One region of the Agrobacterium sp. 22-226-1 genome, then DNA from elsewhere that is predicted to be linked to it. Evidence: riboswitches for the same ligand, from Rfam matches in the RefSeq annotation. Region 1 holds a riboswitch; each other region holds the start of a gene.
What was found. Region 1 has a riboswitch for cobalamin ahead of bluB (5,6-dimethylbenzimidazole synthase). Riboswitches for the same ligand answer to the same signal wherever they lie in the genome.

Region 1 (4,105 bases):
CCATGAACAACACCGCCCGGACCTTGCCCCTTCCGCCACCGATGAAGCTTTTGCCCTTCCATTTGCCCGATTGCCGGGTCCAGGGAGCAAGGCCCGCCAGCGAGGCGATTTGACGCCGGTCGAGACTGCCCAGTTCCGGCATTTCGGCAAGCAATGTGCGTGCCGTTGCAGGCCCCACACCAGGCACGGAGGTCAGCAGCGCCTCGCGCACACGCCACAGGGGGGATTTGCGGATGTGATCGTCCATTTCCGCATCGATGCTGTCCACCTCCCGGCGCAGGGCGGCAAGCAGGCGCTGAATGCTTTTGCGGGTCGATTTCTCCAGCGCCATGCGTAACCGGTTCTCTTCGGCCACAATCATCTGCACGATCTGCCGCCTGCGGTCGACAAGCGCCGACAAAAGCTGGGTTTGCTGATCACGCAAAGGCCGGATCTGTGGCTTGGTGGCAGACACGAAAGCGGCAATCACCGCCGCATCGACCGCGTCGGTCTTGGCCCGGCGACCGATGGCATTGGCATAGGCACGCACCTGCGCCGGATTGACCACAATCACCGAAAATCCGGCAGACGAAAGCCGTGCCACGGCCAGCGTCTCGAAGCCGCCTGTAGCTTCCAGTGCGACGATATCGGCATGCACCTCTTTGAGACGCTGTACCAGATCGTCGATCCCGGCATGGCTGTTCTCGACGACGAACGCCGTGCCCGATGCTGCGAACGCCACATCCAGACGGGCCTTCGAAACGTCAATACCAACGATAATATCCATCTTATCCCATCCTTGCCTAAGCGGGCTTCGCACACGCAAGCGGCCCCGGCGACTGTTCGGGTTCGATGAAAAAGCGGATGGAGACCCTGGCTCATCCACGGGATCAATGTCCCCAGGGGGGATCGGTCTTCCATCCGCCACCGCACAAGCGACAATAGCACAGTGCGATGAAGGCAAGTTACAAGGGGGCAACGCTGCCATAACTCACTGCCCTTGCCCCCTCATCCCGCTGCCGCGGACTTCTCCCCGGCGGGGAGAAGAAACAAGTGGCATGCGCTCGGTCCACAACAAGCCTTCGTGTTTAAGCAAGCGGCGCGGAGAAAACCCCGCGCCGTTCGCTCATCTCAAATAACCTGCCCCACATCGATGCGGTTGCCATCCGGGTCTTCAAACACAAAGGCGCGCAGGCCGTAATCCTTGTCCTGCAGGCCCTTGATGATGCGCAAGCCCTGACTCTTGCAGAGCGCATGCAGCGCATCCACATCGCTCACCATCATATGCGCCACGTTGAAGGGTGCTGCCTTGTGGCTGGGCTGCAATGTCAGATGCAGTTCGGCGTTGCCCTGTTTGAGGATCATGAAGCCGACGGGGGTGCCGTTTTCGAAGGTCTTTTCGAAGCCCAGCACGCCAACGTAAAAATCGTGGGCCTTTTCGATGTTTTTGACAGGAAGCATTGCGGCGATCCGGCCGAAGCGGATGCCGTGATCGGCGATGGTATTCATCGCGGAACCTCGGATCTGGGAGAAACGGCAAGGGTCACGGACGGTGCCGGAGCGCTGGCGTTTTTTCCGGTTTGAATTTGCAGGACGGTGCCTGCCGCCCTAGGATCATAATCGAGGCGATGGCGGATGCAAACGGAATGTCTGTATTGCCGGGTGCTTTGAGCGAGAACACGGACACGCCCGGGAGGCAGAATGCGCAGCTCCATCGAAATCTTCAACATCCGCACCCGGCAGATGCGGGTGGTGTGGCAGACGCCCGATCTCTTCGAAGCGCCGAACTGGTCGCCGGATGGAAAATATCTGCTGCTGAACAGCGAAGGGCTGCTTTACCGCCTGTCTCTTGCCGGTGATATCGCGCCGGAGACGGTCGATACCGGCTTTGCCACGCTCTGCAACAACGATCACGGTATTTCGCCGGATGGATCGCTTTACGCCATTTCCGACAAGGTGGAATTTGGCAAGAGCGCCATCTACCTCATGCCCTCGGTGGGCGGCGCGCCACGGCTGATGACGAAAAATCTTCCCTCTTACTGGCATGGCTGGTCGCCGGATGGGAAGGGCTTTGCCTATTGCGGCATTCGCGATCAGGTCTTCGATATCTATTCGATGGATATAACAAGCGGCGTCGAGACGCGGCTGACCCACGGCGAGGGCCGCAATGACGGGCCGGATTATTCGTCAGACGGTGAGTGGATCTATTTCAATTCCAGCCGCACCGGGCGAATGCAGATCTGGCGCGTGCGGGTGGATGGCTCCGCCGTCGAGCGCATCACCGACAGCCCTTATGGCGACTGGTTTCCGCACCCGTCTCCCAAGGGAGGCAAGGTGGTGTTCGTTTCCTATGACGGAGACGTTTTCGACCATCCGCGCGATCTTGATGTGCGGGTGCGGCTGATGGACATGGATGGCGGCAATGCCGAGACGCTGTTCGAACTTTTCGGCGGGCAGGGAACGATGAACTCGCCCAACTGGTCACCGGATGGGGATGAGTTCGCTTATGTGAGGTATTTCCCGGTGGAATGATGGGGGTGAGGCGGGCCACATTGCCGCACCGCCGGCAGGATGCTTGCATTCGCAAACTTTTTTGCCCATAGCTTGCCTGTTAGGTGCCTGCCCATGCGGCGGGAGAATCGGGAATCCGGTGAAAGACCGGAACGTGCCCAGCGCTGTGAGGCGGACGTTCTTTTTTTAAAGCCACTGGAGCAATCCGGGAAGGCGAAAAGGGCGGATGAAGCCAAGTCAGAAGACCGGCCTGACGAAATAGACCGAACCGCGCGGACGGCGGCAGGTTGTTGTCGAGGCGGGGTGCGCATTTGCGCCCGGCCTTCGCATTGTTGGGGATAAACGATGCCAGCCGATTCGTCCGTGAGCAATCCGCCCGGCGCCATTTCGTTCGATCATGCGCTCTCGCCCGCCCGCCCGTTTTCCTGTGAGGAACGCGAGGCGATTTACCGTGCCATCGAGACCCGTCGCGACGTGCGCGACCAGTTTCTGCCGGACCCGCTGCCGGACGATCTGGTGGAGCGTCTTTTGAAGGCGGCCCATTCCGCGCCCTCGGTCGGTTTCATGCAGCCGTGGAATTTCACCCTCGTCACCGATGGCGCGATCCGTCAGGCGGCCTTCGTGGCCTTCAGCCGCGCCAATGAGGAGGCGGCGGCGATGTTTACGGGCGAGCAGCAGGCGCTTTATCGCAGTCTCAAGCTTGAAGGCATCCGCAAGGCGCCGCTCAGCATCTGCGTCACCTGCGATCCGACGCGTGGCGGCAAGGTGGTGCTGGGCCGCACCCATAATCCGCGCACGGATGTCTATTCCACAGTCTGCGCCATCCAGAATCTCTGGCTTGCGGCGCGCGCCGAAGGCATCGGCGTCGGCTGGGTGAGCATTTTCCACGACAGCGACATTCGCACCATTCTCGATATTCCCGACCATATCGAAATCGTTGCCTGGCTTTGCCTCGGGCGTGTCGATGCGCTCTATAACGAGCCGGAACTGGCGGTGAAGGGCTGGCGGCAGCGCGTGCCGCTGGAGGAACTGGTGTTTCGTAACCGTTGGGGCGGGGTGTAGAAGCGGAGACCTGTGAATAAGGCGGGACGTTGCCGCATATTTCTTCTCCCCGCCGGGGAGAAGGTGGCCCGAAGGGTCGGATGAGGGGGCAAGCTCTCCGAATATCGCTAACGCAGCCCCCTCATCCCGCTGCCGCGGACTTCTCCCACTCGGGGAGAAGAAACAAGCGGCGCCCGCTCGCTCCGCGATGTATGTCACTGCTGCGGCTGTATACCCTTCAGAGCCGGGTTCTTCAGGTCGATCCGGCCTGTCTGGTCGGGCAGGAATTTCGGACCTATGACGCGGACGCGGCTGTCGTTCGGGTCATAGTCGCGTTCGGGAACGGGCTGTTCCGGCGGCTTGGCGGCCTGTTGCTGTTCGGCGGGTTTCTCAGTCTTGTCACCTTGCGGTGATGGAATGGTGGTGATGCCGGAATAGGGTTTTTCGGGCTGCGGCCGGGCGGCCTCTTCCTGCTTTTGCATTTCCTTGTGATAGGCGGCCATGTTGCAGGCGCAGCCCGGCGCTTTTGCCGTGGCGTTCCTGTAGGCGAAGGCGGTTGGCAGGTCCCTGTAGG
Region 2 (4,105 bases), on a different contig from region 1:
GTTTTTCCGGCATGATCATGGGTGTCATGCAGGCCGAAATCCTGCCGCAGATCCTCGGCTTCGAACATTGGGCCACATGGATCGTCACACTTATGGTCGGCATTTTCGTTGGCGGCGCCATCGGCATGTTGCAGGGCTCCATCATCGCCTTCCTGAACGTGCCGTCCTTCATCGTCACGCTCGGCGGTCTGCTCGTCTGGCGCGGCGGCACCTGGTTCATCACCAGCGGCCGCACCGTGGCGCCGATGGATTCCACCTTCCGCCTGATGGGCGGCGGCACCAGCGGTTCGATTGGTGCGACATGGAGCTGGATCGCCGCCGTCGTCGCCTGCGTCGCCATCATTGCGGCCATCCTGAATTCCCGCCATCAGCGCCGCCGTTTCGGCTTTCCGTTGCGGCCCGTCTGGGCGGAATATTTTCTGGCCGCGCTCGGCTGCCTTGTCGTCATCGGTTTCGTGGCGGTGGTCAACAGCTATCCATGGCCGGTCAACATCGCCCGCAACTATGCCGATGCCAATGGCATCGCCTGGCCTGAAGGCGGTCTGTTCATTTCGCATGGCATCGCCATTCCGGTGCTGATGGCGCTCGCCGTGGGTGCGGTCATGACCTTCATCGCCACACGGCTGCGCTTCGGACGTTATGTCTTCGCCATCGGTGGCAATCCGGAAGCGGCCGAACTCGCCGGCATCAAGACCCGCTGGGTGACGGTGAAAATCTTCACGCTGATGGGCGTTCTGTGCGCCATCGCGGCGGCCATCTCGACCGCCCGCCTCAATGCCGCCACCAATGCCCAGGGCGAGCTGGACGAGCTTTACACCATCGCGGCGGCCGTCATCGGCGGCACCTCGCTTGCCGGTGGTGTCGGAACCATAGCGGGCGCGATGCTCGGCGCGCTCGTCATGCAGTCGCTGCAATCCGGCATGGTGCTGGTGGGCATCGATACGCCCTTCCAGCGCATCGTCGTCGGTGTGGTTCTGGTCGTCGCCGTCTGGCTCGACACCATCTACCGCGCCCGCGCCAAGTAAGAACCGAGGAGAACTCCTATGACGGACCAAGTCACGCCCCTCGTGGAAATGCGCAATATTTCCATTTCCTTTGGCGGTATCCATGCGGTGGAAAACGCCTCTGTCGATCTTTTCCCCGGTGAGGTGGTCGCCCTTCTCGGCCACAACGGCGCGGGCAAATCGACCCTTATCAAAATCCTCTCCGGCGCCTATCGGCGCGATGGCGGCGATATTCTCATCAACGGCGAGGATGCGGATATCCGCAATCCGCGCGACGCCAAGAAATACGGCATCGAAACCATCTACCAGACGCTGGCCGTGGCCGACAATGTCGATGCGGCCGCCAATCTTTATCTCGGCCGCGAGCTGAAGACGAAATGGGGCACGCTTGACGATGTCGCCATGGAAGCCTCGGCCCGCGAGGTCATGGGGCGTCTCAACCCCAATTTCCGGCGGTTCAAGGAACCGGTGAAGGCGCTTTCGGGCGGCCAGCGGCAATCCGTCGCCATCGCCCGCGCCATTCTGTTCGATGCCCGCATCCTCATCATGGACGAGCCGACGGCAGCACTCGGACCGCAGGAAACGGCGCAGGTGGGCGATCTCGTCAAGGAGCTGAAACGGCAGGGCATCGGCATCTTCCTCATCAGCCACGATATTCACGACGTCTTCGATCTGGCCGACCGGGTCTTCGTGATGAAGAACGGCAAGGTGGTGGGCCATGCCCGCACGCAGGATGTCACCAAGGACGAGGTGCTTGGCATGATCATTCTGGGCAAAGTGCCGGCCGGTGCGGTGCCGGGGCCGGGTGCGGTCGCGCTCTGAACTCAATGAAATAAAGATATAAAGATTTCTTTATGTCTATTGACATCGTGACGCCCGTGGTGAGAAATGCGGGTGTCATGGTTCTCCGGGCTTGTTTGTTCGATCCCGGAGCTAAGAGGGAATCCGGTGCGCCGACGATCGGCAAGACCGGAGCTGCCCCCGCAACTGTAAGCGGCGAGCCTTTGTCCAAAACGTCACTGGGGTAAACCCCGGGAAGACGGACAAAGGCGACGACCCGTAAGCCAGGAGACCTGCCAGGACAAAATAACGTCCACGGGCGGGGTGTCCCGGTGGTTGCTGCAATGGTCCGGCACAGGCCGGGCCTGCACGCGTCCGCTTTACCCATGCCCCCACAACCAAATGGGGTATGACAATGCCAAACAAGACAATTCCAGTCGCATCGCTCGGTTTTCCGAGGATCGGACGCCATCGCGAACTGAAGTTCGCGCTTGAAGGCTTCTGGTCCGGCAAGATTTCCGAGACGGAGCTGCGCGAAACCGCCACCCGGCTGCGCGCCGAAAACTGGGCGCTTCAGCGTGAGAAGGGGATCACCCACATCCCCTCCAACGATTTTTCCTTCTATGATCATGTCCTCGATACGGCCGTGATGGTGGGCGCCATTCCATCCCTCTACGGATGGACGGACGGAGAGGTTCCCCTGTCGACCTATTTCGCCACGGCGCGCGGCAGCCAAAGCGAAGGCCATGCAGGTTGCGACCATGCGCATGAAGGACATTCCCATCACGCACAGGGTGTTCCGGCGCTGGAAATGACCAAATGGTTCGACACCAACTATCACTACATGGTGCCGGAGGTTTCAGAGGATCAGCATTTCGTGCTCACCTCGCAAAAGCCGGTCGACCACTTCCTTGAGGCGAAGGCGCTCGGCATTCACACGCGCCCGGTCATTCTCGGCCCGGTCACGTTCCTGAAGCTTGCCAAGGCGCGCGAGGCAGCCTTCAAGCCTCTCGATCTGCTGGCAAGGTTGCTGCCCGTCTATGAAGAGCTGCTGCGACGCCTGCGCGCGGTCGGTGCGGACTGGGTGCAGATCGACGAGCCGGTCGCCGTGCTCGATCTTTCCAAGGGGGAGCGTCACGCGCTGGCTATAGCCTATCGGGCTTTGTCGAAGGCCGCGCCGGATCTGAAAATCCTGCTCGCCACCTATTTCGGTGGGCCTGAGGACAATCTCGAAGTCGTCGCATCGCTTCCGGTCACCGGCCTTCATATCGATCTGGTGCGAGCGCCCGATGCACTGGAGACGGCGTTGAAGGCGTTGCCGGAAAATCGCGTCCTGTCGCTGGGTGTCATCGACGGCCGCAACATCTGGCGCGCTGATCTCGCTGCAATCATTACCCGATTGGAACCGGTGATCGCGGCACGCGGTGCGGCGGCGTTTCAGATCGCGCCGTCCTGCTCGCTGCTGCATGTCCCGGTCGATCTCGAACTGGAAACCGGCCTCGATGCCGATCTCAAAAGCTGGCTTTCCTTCGCCACCCAGAAGCTCGGCGAACTTGCCACGCTCGGCAGGGCTCTCGGTGAGGGCAAGGCTGCTGTCGCGACGGAACTGGAGGCTGCCTCCAAGGCGGTTGCCGCGCGTGCATCCTCGCCGAAGGTAACGGACGTCGCCGTGCAGAAGCGTATTGCGACGATTGGCGAGGCCGACAGGAAGCGGGTGAGCCCGTTTGCCGAGCGGCAGAAAGTGCAATCGCAGGCCATTGCGCTGCCGCTTTTCCCGACGACGACCATCGGCTCCTTCCCGCAGACGACGGAGGTGCGCAAGGCCAGATCGGCACATTCCAAGGGCGCGCTGACGGATGCGCAATATGAAAAATTCCTGCAGAAGGAAACCGAAGCGACCATTCGCTGGCAGGAGGAAATCGGTCTCGACGTTCTCGTGCACGGCGAGTTCGAGCGCAATGACATGGTGCAATATTTCGGCGAACAGCTTTCCGGTTTCGCTTTCACCCAGCATGCATGGGTGCAGAGTTACGGCTCGCGTTATGTGCGCCCGCCCATCATTTTCGGCGATGTGTCGCGCCCAAAAGCGATGACGGTTCGCTGGTGGGAATATTCCCAGTCGCTCACCGACAAACCCGTCAAGGGCATGCTGACCGGGCCGGTGACGATCCTCAACTGGTCCTTCGTCCGCGACGATATCGCCAGAAGCCTGACATGCCGCCAGATCGCGCTCGCCATCCGCGATGAGGTCAATGATCTCGAAGCAGCCGGTGCGCAGATGATCCAGATCGATGAGGCAGCTCTTCGTGAAGGACTGCCGC
Region 3 (4,105 bases), on a different contig from region 1:
GCGACCGGCGATACACCAGCAATCGCCCGCGCCTCCAGTTCGATGGCACAGAGATTGGGGATGATATTGATCGCCTGTCCGCCTTTCACCCTGCCGATCTGCAGGGAAGAATAGGGCGGCTCGAATGTCGCTTCGAAAGGCCCCTGGGTGAGAGCCTGTGCTGTCTCGACCGCCTTTGCCATGATGCCGGTCATCAGATGAATGGCGTTCACGCCCTGATCTGGCCGCGAGGAATGGCCGGAGCGGCCGCGAATGGTGATGCGTGCGGCGGCCTTGCCCTTGTGGGCGCGCACGGCGCGCAGATTGCTCGGTTCGCCGATGATCGCGCCCGCCGGTTTTGCGCATAGTTCCGGCAATCGGGCAATGAGATGCGGAACGCCGCGGCAGCCCGCCTCCTCGTCATAGGAAAAGGCGATATGAACGGGCCGCTTCAGCGCCATGCGTGAAAATGCCGGTGCTGCGGCGAGAACCGCGGCCAGAAACCCTTTCATGTCGGTGGTTCCGCGTCCGTAGAGACGCTCGCCTTCGGTTCTCAGCGTAAAGGGATCGGAGGACCATTCCGGCTCACCGGCAGGCACCACATCCATATGGCCGGACAGGATGTATCCGCTGGCATCGGTCGGGCCGAAGCTGGCAAAGAGATTGGCGCGGTCGCCCTCCGGGCCGGCAAGCAGCGATACTTTCGCGCCGTGGCTTTCCAGATAATCGGCGATCCATCCGGCGATGTCGCCATTGGCGGTTCCGACCACCGACGGGAAGCCGACAAGACGCTCCAGAATGTCGATTGCGTTCATGGCTGTCTCCGTCGCTTCAACGCCGAAAAGCTTAGAGCGGCCTGCGGCGTTTATCTGCTGAAATACGGGTGATTTCAGTAGATTGTTGTGTCCTTCCAGCGCTTTCGGAAAATTCCTGCTGACGAGGCTGGTTATCTTCGGATGTCGTGAGCTGGGCTGCCGGGATCAAGGTTCCGCGCCGGAGGGAATGAGAGCCGTTTGTCATGGAGCTGCTCAAAGTCGATAGTTTCGAGTTGCGGACAGTGGATATCGCCGATGTGGAGGCCGATCATCTGCATGCTTTGTCCATGGCTGTCGGATGGCGATATCACGCGAACGAATGGCGTTTCCTGCGGCAGTGCGGCGTCGGCCTTGCCGCGCTTGACGAAATCGATCGCGTTGTCGCAACGGCAATGCTGTTTCCCTATGATGAGGCTTTCGCGACGGTTGGCATGGTCATCGTTTCCCCCCGTTTGCAGGGGCAGGGCGTTGCACCATGGCTGGTGGGCCAACTCATTGCGGGTTACCCTGACGCCCTGCGGTTGAACGCCACGGAAGCCTCGCGACGGCTTTTCGCACGGCTGGGTTTTGCCGGAGATACGGAAAAAGTACATCTCCTACGCGGCAAGGCGCGCTGCCCTGCCGAGATGCCGACGCTTGGAAGAAAACAGAGAATCGAGCCGCTGTCCGAGGATCATTTGTCCGCCGTGGCGGATCTGGATCGGGCTGCTTTCGGTGTTTCGCGCCGGGGCGTCCTGCAACGCCTTCTCCGGGAAAATGCGGGTTACGGCCTGTTCGAGGCCGATCGTCTTGCCGCCTTTGCATTGCGGCGTGCAGCGGGCCGGGGCCATATTGTCGGCCCGGTCGTCGCCGGTGACGAGGCGGATGCGATTGCGTTGGTGAGGCGACATTTTTCCGATCTCGACGATCAGCTTGTCCGTCTCGATGCCGTGCGGGATAGCGGTCTTCTGACCGAGTTCCTGGCGCAATCCGGGCTGGTGGTGATCGAAACGCTCACCACCATGTCGAAAGGCGCGCCGCAACCGGCAGGCTCCGGTTCCGCAAAGATTTTCGCCCTGGCAGGCCCGTCTTTGTGCTGAGGTGCGGCACTATCACAATTGACGCCCCGCCTCTTGCCCCTTATGTGAGAAAGCGACGGTTCCTGCAGCCGAAAGGCGAAGGGATTAATAGGGAACATGGTGCGGGCGATCTTTTTCGCCCAATGCCGTGGCTGCCCCCGCAACTGTAAGCGGATTGTCGTTCATCCCAGTGACGCTTCAAGGCGTCATGCCACTGTATTCTCCGGAATGCGGGAAGGCAGATGAGTGACGCAAATCCGTGAGCCAGGAGACCTGCCGTCGAAATATAAACCATCGTTACGGGCGGGGAAGCCCGGAGGAGGAGATTGTAATGTTATTTCATAACATTTCGTTTGCGTCCTATTGCCGTTCTCCGTACAAGACGTCCCGCTGTTGCTGCGCGTTCTGACGCCTGCTGCTCTGGAATAAGATTTACTTTCGACTGGAGAACACATGTTTCATTCTAGACGCCTGCCGGTCCATGCCGGCTTTCTGGCCGCTGCGCTTGCAGTTTTGCCTGTCGCCGGCGCCAATGCTGCCGAAACCACCTATCCCCTGACGATCAACAGCTGCGGTCAGGAGATCACCTTCAAGCAGGCGCCCGCCCGCACCGTGTCCGTCGGCCAGAGCACGACAGAGGTTCTTTATCTTCTTGGCCTCGCCGACAAAGTGGTTGGCACGGCACTGTGGATCGGTCCGGTTCTGAAGGGCTACGAGGAGGCCAATGCCAGGGTCGAGCGGCTGGCTGACAATGATCCGAGCTTCGAGGCGGTCATCGGCAAGAAGCCGGACCTCGTGACGACGCAGTTCCAGTGGCAGATCGGCCCGGAAGGCGTTGTCGGAACACCGGCGCAGTTCGCCGAGCTTGGCGTTCCCGTTTATACCTCGCCCGCCGATTGCATGGGCAAGGACAATTCCGGCGGCGGCGACGGCGTGCGCAACACCGTCTTCACCATGGATCTGATCTACCAGGAAATCCGCGATCTTGCCAAAATCTTCAACGTGCAGGATCGCGGTGAAGAGGTCGTTGCCGACCTGAAGAAGCGTGAGGAAGCCGCCCGCGCCAAGATCGCCTCCGCCAACGGCAAGCTTTCGGCTGTCTTCTGGTTCTCCAGCGCCGAGCTGGATATCGATCCCTATGTGGCCGGCCGCAATGGCGCTCCCGGCTACATCATGTCCGCGCTGGGCTTAAAGAACGTCATTGAAAGCGATGAAGAATGGCCGACGGTCGGCTGGGAAACCATCGCCAAGGCAAATCCGTCAATCATCGTCGCCGGCAAGATGGATCGCCGCCGTTTCCCGGCTGACGATGTGGCCGTTAAATTGAAGTTCCTCGCCACCGATCCCGTGGCCAGTATCATGCCCGCCGTCAAGGAAGGACATGTGTTCGAGATGGACGCGCAGGCGATGAACCCGACCATTCGCACCATTGAAGGCATCGAAACGCTGGCCGAGGCGATTTCGGCTGCCGGCCTCGCCAAGTGAACGGCCTTTCCATCCATCTTGGCAGGGCAGGGCTGGCTTTTGCCGCGCTCGCCCTGCTGCTCGTCGCGCTGATGGCCGGGGCGGCCATCGGCGAGACCGCCATTCCTTTCGACGTCGTGGCGAAAACAATCGCCAACCGCGTCTTCCATGCGGCCTATCCGCTGGAACCGCTGGATGAGGGCATTGTCTGGAGTTACCGTCTCAGCCGCGCCGTCGTCGCCGCCTGTTGCGGCGCTTCTTTGGCGCTCGCCGGGGCGGTGCTGCAATCGCTTTTGCGCAATCCGCTTGCCGATCCTTATATTCTCGGCATTTCCGCCGGCGCCTCCACCGGTGCCGTCGCTGTCGCGCTGCTTGGCTTCGGAGCGGGGTTCCTGACGATGCCGGCCGGGGCGCTTATTGGTGCTTTCGTCGCGTTTTCGCTGGTCAGTCTTCTGGCGGTGCGGGCGGGACACGGCAACAGCGCCATCATTCTGGCGGGGGTGGCCGGGTCGCAGCTGTTCAACGCCATGACCTCTTTCATCGTCACCAAATCCGCCAATGCGGAACAGGCGCGCGGCATCATGTTCTGGCTGCTGGGCAACCTCTCGGGGGTGCGCTGGCCGGATGTCTGGCTGGCGCTTCCGGTCAGCCTTGCTGGACTTGCGGTGTGTCTCTGGTATGCCCGGGCGCTCGATGCCTTCGCCTTTGGCGGTCAGGCGGCTGCCTCGCTCGGCATTCCGGTGCGCTGGGTCTATGCCGTGCTGATCTCCGTTTCGGCGATCATGACGG
Region 4 (4,105 bases), on a different contig from region 1:
GGACGCACCGTCGGGAAAACCCGCGCAGGCTTCCGCCCTATCCACAACGCCCCTGCCGGGCCGGTAAAAACCGGCTTTCGGCAGCGGCTCAGCTTCAATATCCGGCCATGCCTCGCCCCTTGCAAGAGCGGCGAGACCAAGGGCAAGCCGGTCCATATTCTCCTGCCCGCCCTCACGGAAGAAGGAGAGGACCGAGGCCAAAATCCGCCGATCGACGGTCGAGGCCGCTTCGAGTTTCTCGTCCCTTTCGCTGCACTCACCCGGCAAAAGCAGAAGCTTGATGCAGCGCCTGCGCGCAAGAATGGAAAGCTGATCGACGCCGTAACGCCAGCGTTCCGCACCGCCGAGAATCCGGATAAGAATAACCCTGGCATGTTCCGCCGTCTTTTCGATCCAGAGATCGACCGACATGGGATGTCGAAGCTCGGAGAGGTTGGCGGCTGACAGGGAGGGGAGCGCACTCTCTGTTCGCCGCCAGGCCTGTTCCAGCCCGGCCAGATCGCTTGCCGAAAAAGACAGTACCACCACATCCGACCGGGGCTGGTTGAGATCAACCGGCTCGATCAGGTCGTCCAGAGACGAGGATGTGGTGGCGAGAATATGCATAGGTCAGGCGGCCAGCATCTGTTCGATCTTTTCGCGGTTGATACCCTTTTCGCCGATGACGACGAGGCGGCTGCGGCGTTCCTCACCCGCAGCCCAGGGCCGGTCGTAATAATGGTTGACGCGGCTGCCCACAGCCTGCACCTGCAGGCGCATCGGCTTTGCGGAAACCTCGATGAAGCCCTTGATGCGCAGGACATTTTCCGCAGCCGCCGTCTCGGCGATACGGGCTGCCAGCGCTTCCGGGTCAGTCACGGCCGGCAGATCGATGACGAAGCTGTCGAAATCGTCATGCTCGTGGTCGAGTTCACCGTCATGGTGGGTACGGCGGTTTTCGATATCCTCTTCCACCGCAAGGCCAAGACCGATCAGCACGGCGGGGTCGATGGCGCCATTGGAGGCCACAACGATCTTTGCCGCCTTCGGCAGATGTTCGAGAACATGCGCCTTGGCCTTGTTGAGGCCGGCATCGTCAAGAAGATCGGCCTTGGTCAGCACGATAAGATCGGCGCAGGCGACCTGATCCTCGAAAACCTCTTCGACCGGGTCATCGTGATCGAGCGCCTCGTCATTGGCCCGCTGGGCGGCGAGCGCTTCCATGTCGTGCGCCACCTGCCCTTCGGCAAGGGCGGCGCCATCCACCACGGCCACGACGGCATCCACCGTCACGCGGCTCTTGATCGCCGGCCACTGGAAGGCCTGCACCAGCGGCTTCGGCAGGGCGAGGCCGGAGGTTTCGATGAGGATATGCTCCACCTTCGGCTGGCGGCTCAGAATCTGTTCGATGGCGGGCTGGAAATCATCCGCCACCGTGCAGCAGATGCAGCCATTGGCCAGTTCGACGATGTTTTCTTCCGGGCAGCTTTCAATACCGCAACCTTTGAGAATCTCGCCATCGATGCCGATATCGCCGAATTCGTTGACGATGATCGCCAGCCGCTTGCCGTCCAGCTTTTCGAGAAGGCCGCGCAGCAGCGTGGTTTTGCCAGCCCCCAGAAAGCCGGTGACGATGGTGCAGGGAACGCGGTCCAGAAGGGTGCTCATGATCTCTCCTCAGTAAAATCGAATGGGGGAATGCGCGCCACCAGGCCGCGCTTTAAGGGTTCGGGGCGACCGCGCCAGGGCATCAGGCCGTCGGGGGCGGCAGCCAGCAGCCGTGCACCGGTCAGCAAATCTTCCGCGTCACCGGTCGTCAGCCCGCCAAAAACATAGGACCAGCTATTGGCGCTGCGCAGCACGGCGCTAAGCCCGCGCTTGCAATTGGCGAGGCAGTTGACGGAACGAACGGTGACACCCGTTTCCTCCGCCTTTGCGATGACGGCATCGGCGAGACGCGAACCGGGGCGCGGTTCGGCATTGGGGTCGGCTTCATCACGACAGCTTCTGCAAACGAAAACGGTCACGCCGGACGCCGTTTCATCCTGCGTGTTTCCGCCTGCACATGAAGATGTCGCTGAAATATCCAAACCGTATCGTTTCCCGCGCCTTGCAAAAAATCTCTGGGGGTGCGGATGTCGAAAACGGCATGCGGACAGGCGCAAACCGGATGTTCGATCTAACCGACTGACCGGAGCACCCCGCCCGGCAGACGTTTTTCCTGAAACGGCAGGTCTCCTGGCTCGCGGCTTTACACCCTGACACCGCCTTCCCGAACCCGTTGAGGTGTCCAGTGGCTTTACGGTGCGGGCTTACCGCTTACAGTTGCGGGGGCAGCCACGGAATGACCCGGTAGTCGGGCTGGAACCGTGTTCCCTCTTAGCTTTTCCCGTTGCCGGGAAAAGACCGTCAGTCCGTTACCCTTAGGCTGAACAGGCGTGGGGGTCAATGCCGCGGCCCTGTGGCCCGCACATTGCCGGGTGCGGCAAATTGGGTATAGTCGCCGCTCCGAATGGCGGGGGCATCGGGTCCCGCGCCGCTGGATGAAAAGGAAAACGCGATGACACGCGACATCAGCGACAGCGAAGCCGAACGTCACCGGCAGAAAATGGTCAATCGCAAGACGGTGCAGGACGCCGAGGTTGCGGAAAAGACCATCGAAAAAGGTCTGCTGATGATCAATACCGGTCCCGGCAAGGGCAAATCCACCGCCGCTTTCGGCCTTGCCCTGCGCATGCTCGGCACCGGGCGGCGGGTGGGCGTCGTTCAATTCATCAAGGGTGCATGGTCGACGGGAGAACAGCAGGCGCTGACTTTGTTTGGCGACAGGGTCGTGTGGCGCACCATGGGCGAGGGGTTCACCTGGGACACGCAGGATTTGAAACGCGACGTCGCGGCGGCGGCAAAGGCCTGGGAAGAAGCCAAGGTCCTGATGGCGGATGAGACCATCGGCCTGCTGATCCTCGATGAGCTGAACATCGCGCTCCGCTACGATTACCTGCCGCTGGAAGAGGTGGTCGAAACGCTTTCCAGCCGCAGGCCCGATCTGCATGTCGTCGTTACCGGCCGCAACGCCAAGCAACCTCTCATCGACGCGGCCGATATGGTGACGGAAATGACCCTCGTGAAACATCACTTCAAGGCGGGCGTAAAGGCGCAGGCAGGGATAGAATTCTGATATGGCTGCACGCGTGCTGATGTTTCAGGGAACCGGCTCGGATGTCGGCAAATCGCTGATGGTGGCCGGCCTTGCCCGTGCCTTCGTCAGGCGCGGCCTGTCCGTCATGCCGTTCAAACCGCAGAACATGTCGAACAATGCGGCGGTCACCGCCGATGGCGGCGAGATTGGCCGCGCGCAGGCGCTGCAGGCTCGGGCGGCGGGCGTACCGCTTTCCGTGCATATGAACCCGGTGCTCCTGAAGCCACAGAGCGAGACCGGCGCACAGGTGGTGGTGCAGGGCAAGATCGCCGGCAATGCCAAAGCGGCCGATTATCAGCAGATGAAGGCCGGGCTGATGCCGCGTGTGCTGGAAAGCTTCGACCGCCTGAAACAACAGGCCGATCTGGTGCTGGTGGAAGGGGCCGGCAGCGCCTCGGAAATCAACCTGCGTGCCAATGACATCGCCAATATGGGTTTTGCCAGAGCTGCGGACGCGCCTGTGATCCTGATCGGCGATATCGACCGGGGCGGCGTCATCGCCAGCCTCGTCGGCACCAAAGCCGTGCTCGAAGCTGAAGACGCGGCGATGATCGAAGGTTTCATCGTCAATCGCTTTCGCGGCGATCCGGCCCTGTTTTCGGACGGCATGCGGATAATTGCTGAAAAAACCGGCTGGGCCTCCATCGGGCTTCTGCCGCATTTTGCCGACGCCGCACAATTGCCTGCAGAGGATGCTCTCGGGCTTTCCGGCCCCGCTGAGCGGAAACCTGACGCGAAAATCCGTATCGCCGTGCCGATCCTGCCGCATATTTCCAATTTCGATGATCTCGATCCACTGGACATGGAACCGGATATCGAACTGATCCGCGTGCGGGCGGGCGAAACCATTCCAGCCGATTGCCGGCTGATCCTGCTGTGTGGCTCAAAATCCACTATCGCCGACCTCGCCGTTCTGAAAAATGCCGG

Region 2: linked by a shared signal. The riboswitch ahead of metE (5-methyltetrahydropteroyltriglutamate--homocysteine S-methyltransferase) and the one ahead of bluB (5,6-dimethylbenzimidazole synthase) in region 1 are both predicted to bind cobalamin.
Region 3: linked by a shared signal. The riboswitch ahead of ACQZ5K_RS05420 (ABC transporter substrate-binding protein) and the one ahead of bluB (5,6-dimethylbenzimidazole synthase) in region 1 are both predicted to bind cobalamin.
Region 4: linked by a shared signal. The riboswitch ahead of ACQZ5K_RS11505 (DUF1636 family protein) and the one ahead of bluB (5,6-dimethylbenzimidazole synthase) in region 1 are both predicted to bind cobalamin.

Annotation. Positions count from the first base shown of each region.
Region 1 is NZ_JBNWCP010000003.1:383,832-387,936, reverse strand. Features, by position in the region: gene ACQZ5K_RS07650 (IS110 family RNA-guided transposase) at 1-766, opposite strand, end outside; gene ACQZ5K_RS07645 (glyoxalase superfamily protein) at 1,111-1,488, opposite strand; gene ACQZ5K_RS07640 (TolB family protein) at 1,681-2,511, shown strand; cobalamin riboswitch at 2,576-2,758, shown strand; gene bluB (5,6-dimethylbenzimidazole synthase) at 2,836-3,552, shown strand; gene ACQZ5K_RS07630 (DUF2865 domain-containing protein) at 3,747-4,105, opposite strand, start outside.
Region 2 is NZ_JBNWCP010000006.1:40,153-44,257, reverse strand. Features, by position in the region: gene ACQZ5K_RS12110 (sugar ABC transporter permease) at 1-1,025, shown strand, start outside; gene ACQZ5K_RS12105 (ATP-binding cassette domain-containing protein) at 1,044-1,826, shown strand; cobalamin riboswitch at 1,888-2,099, shown strand; gene metE (5-methyltetrahydropteroyltriglutamate--homocysteine S-methyltransferase) at 2,200-4,105, shown strand, end outside.
Region 3 is NZ_JBNWCP010000002.1:546,252-550,356, reverse strand. Features, by position in the region: gene argE (acetylornithine deacetylase) at 1-794, opposite strand, end outside; gene ACQZ5K_RS05425 (GNAT family N-acetyltransferase) at 998-1,873, shown strand; cobalamin riboswitch at 1,913-2,147, shown strand; gene ACQZ5K_RS05420 (ABC transporter substrate-binding protein) at 2,306-3,337, shown strand; gene ACQZ5K_RS05415 (FecCD family ABC transporter permease) at 3,334-4,105, shown strand, end outside.
Region 4 is NZ_JBNWCP010000005.1:289,207-293,311, forward strand. Features, by position in the region: gene cobN (cobaltochelatase subunit CobN) at 1-606, opposite strand, end outside; gene cobW (cobalamin biosynthesis protein CobW) at 610-1,647, opposite strand; gene ACQZ5K_RS11505 (DUF1636 family protein) at 1,644-2,069, opposite strand; cobalamin riboswitch at 2,191-2,405, opposite strand; gene cobO (cob(I)yrinic acid a,c-diamide adenosyltransferase) at 2,540-3,157, shown strand; gene ACQZ5K_RS11515 (cobyric acid synthase) at 3,159-4,105, shown strand, end outside.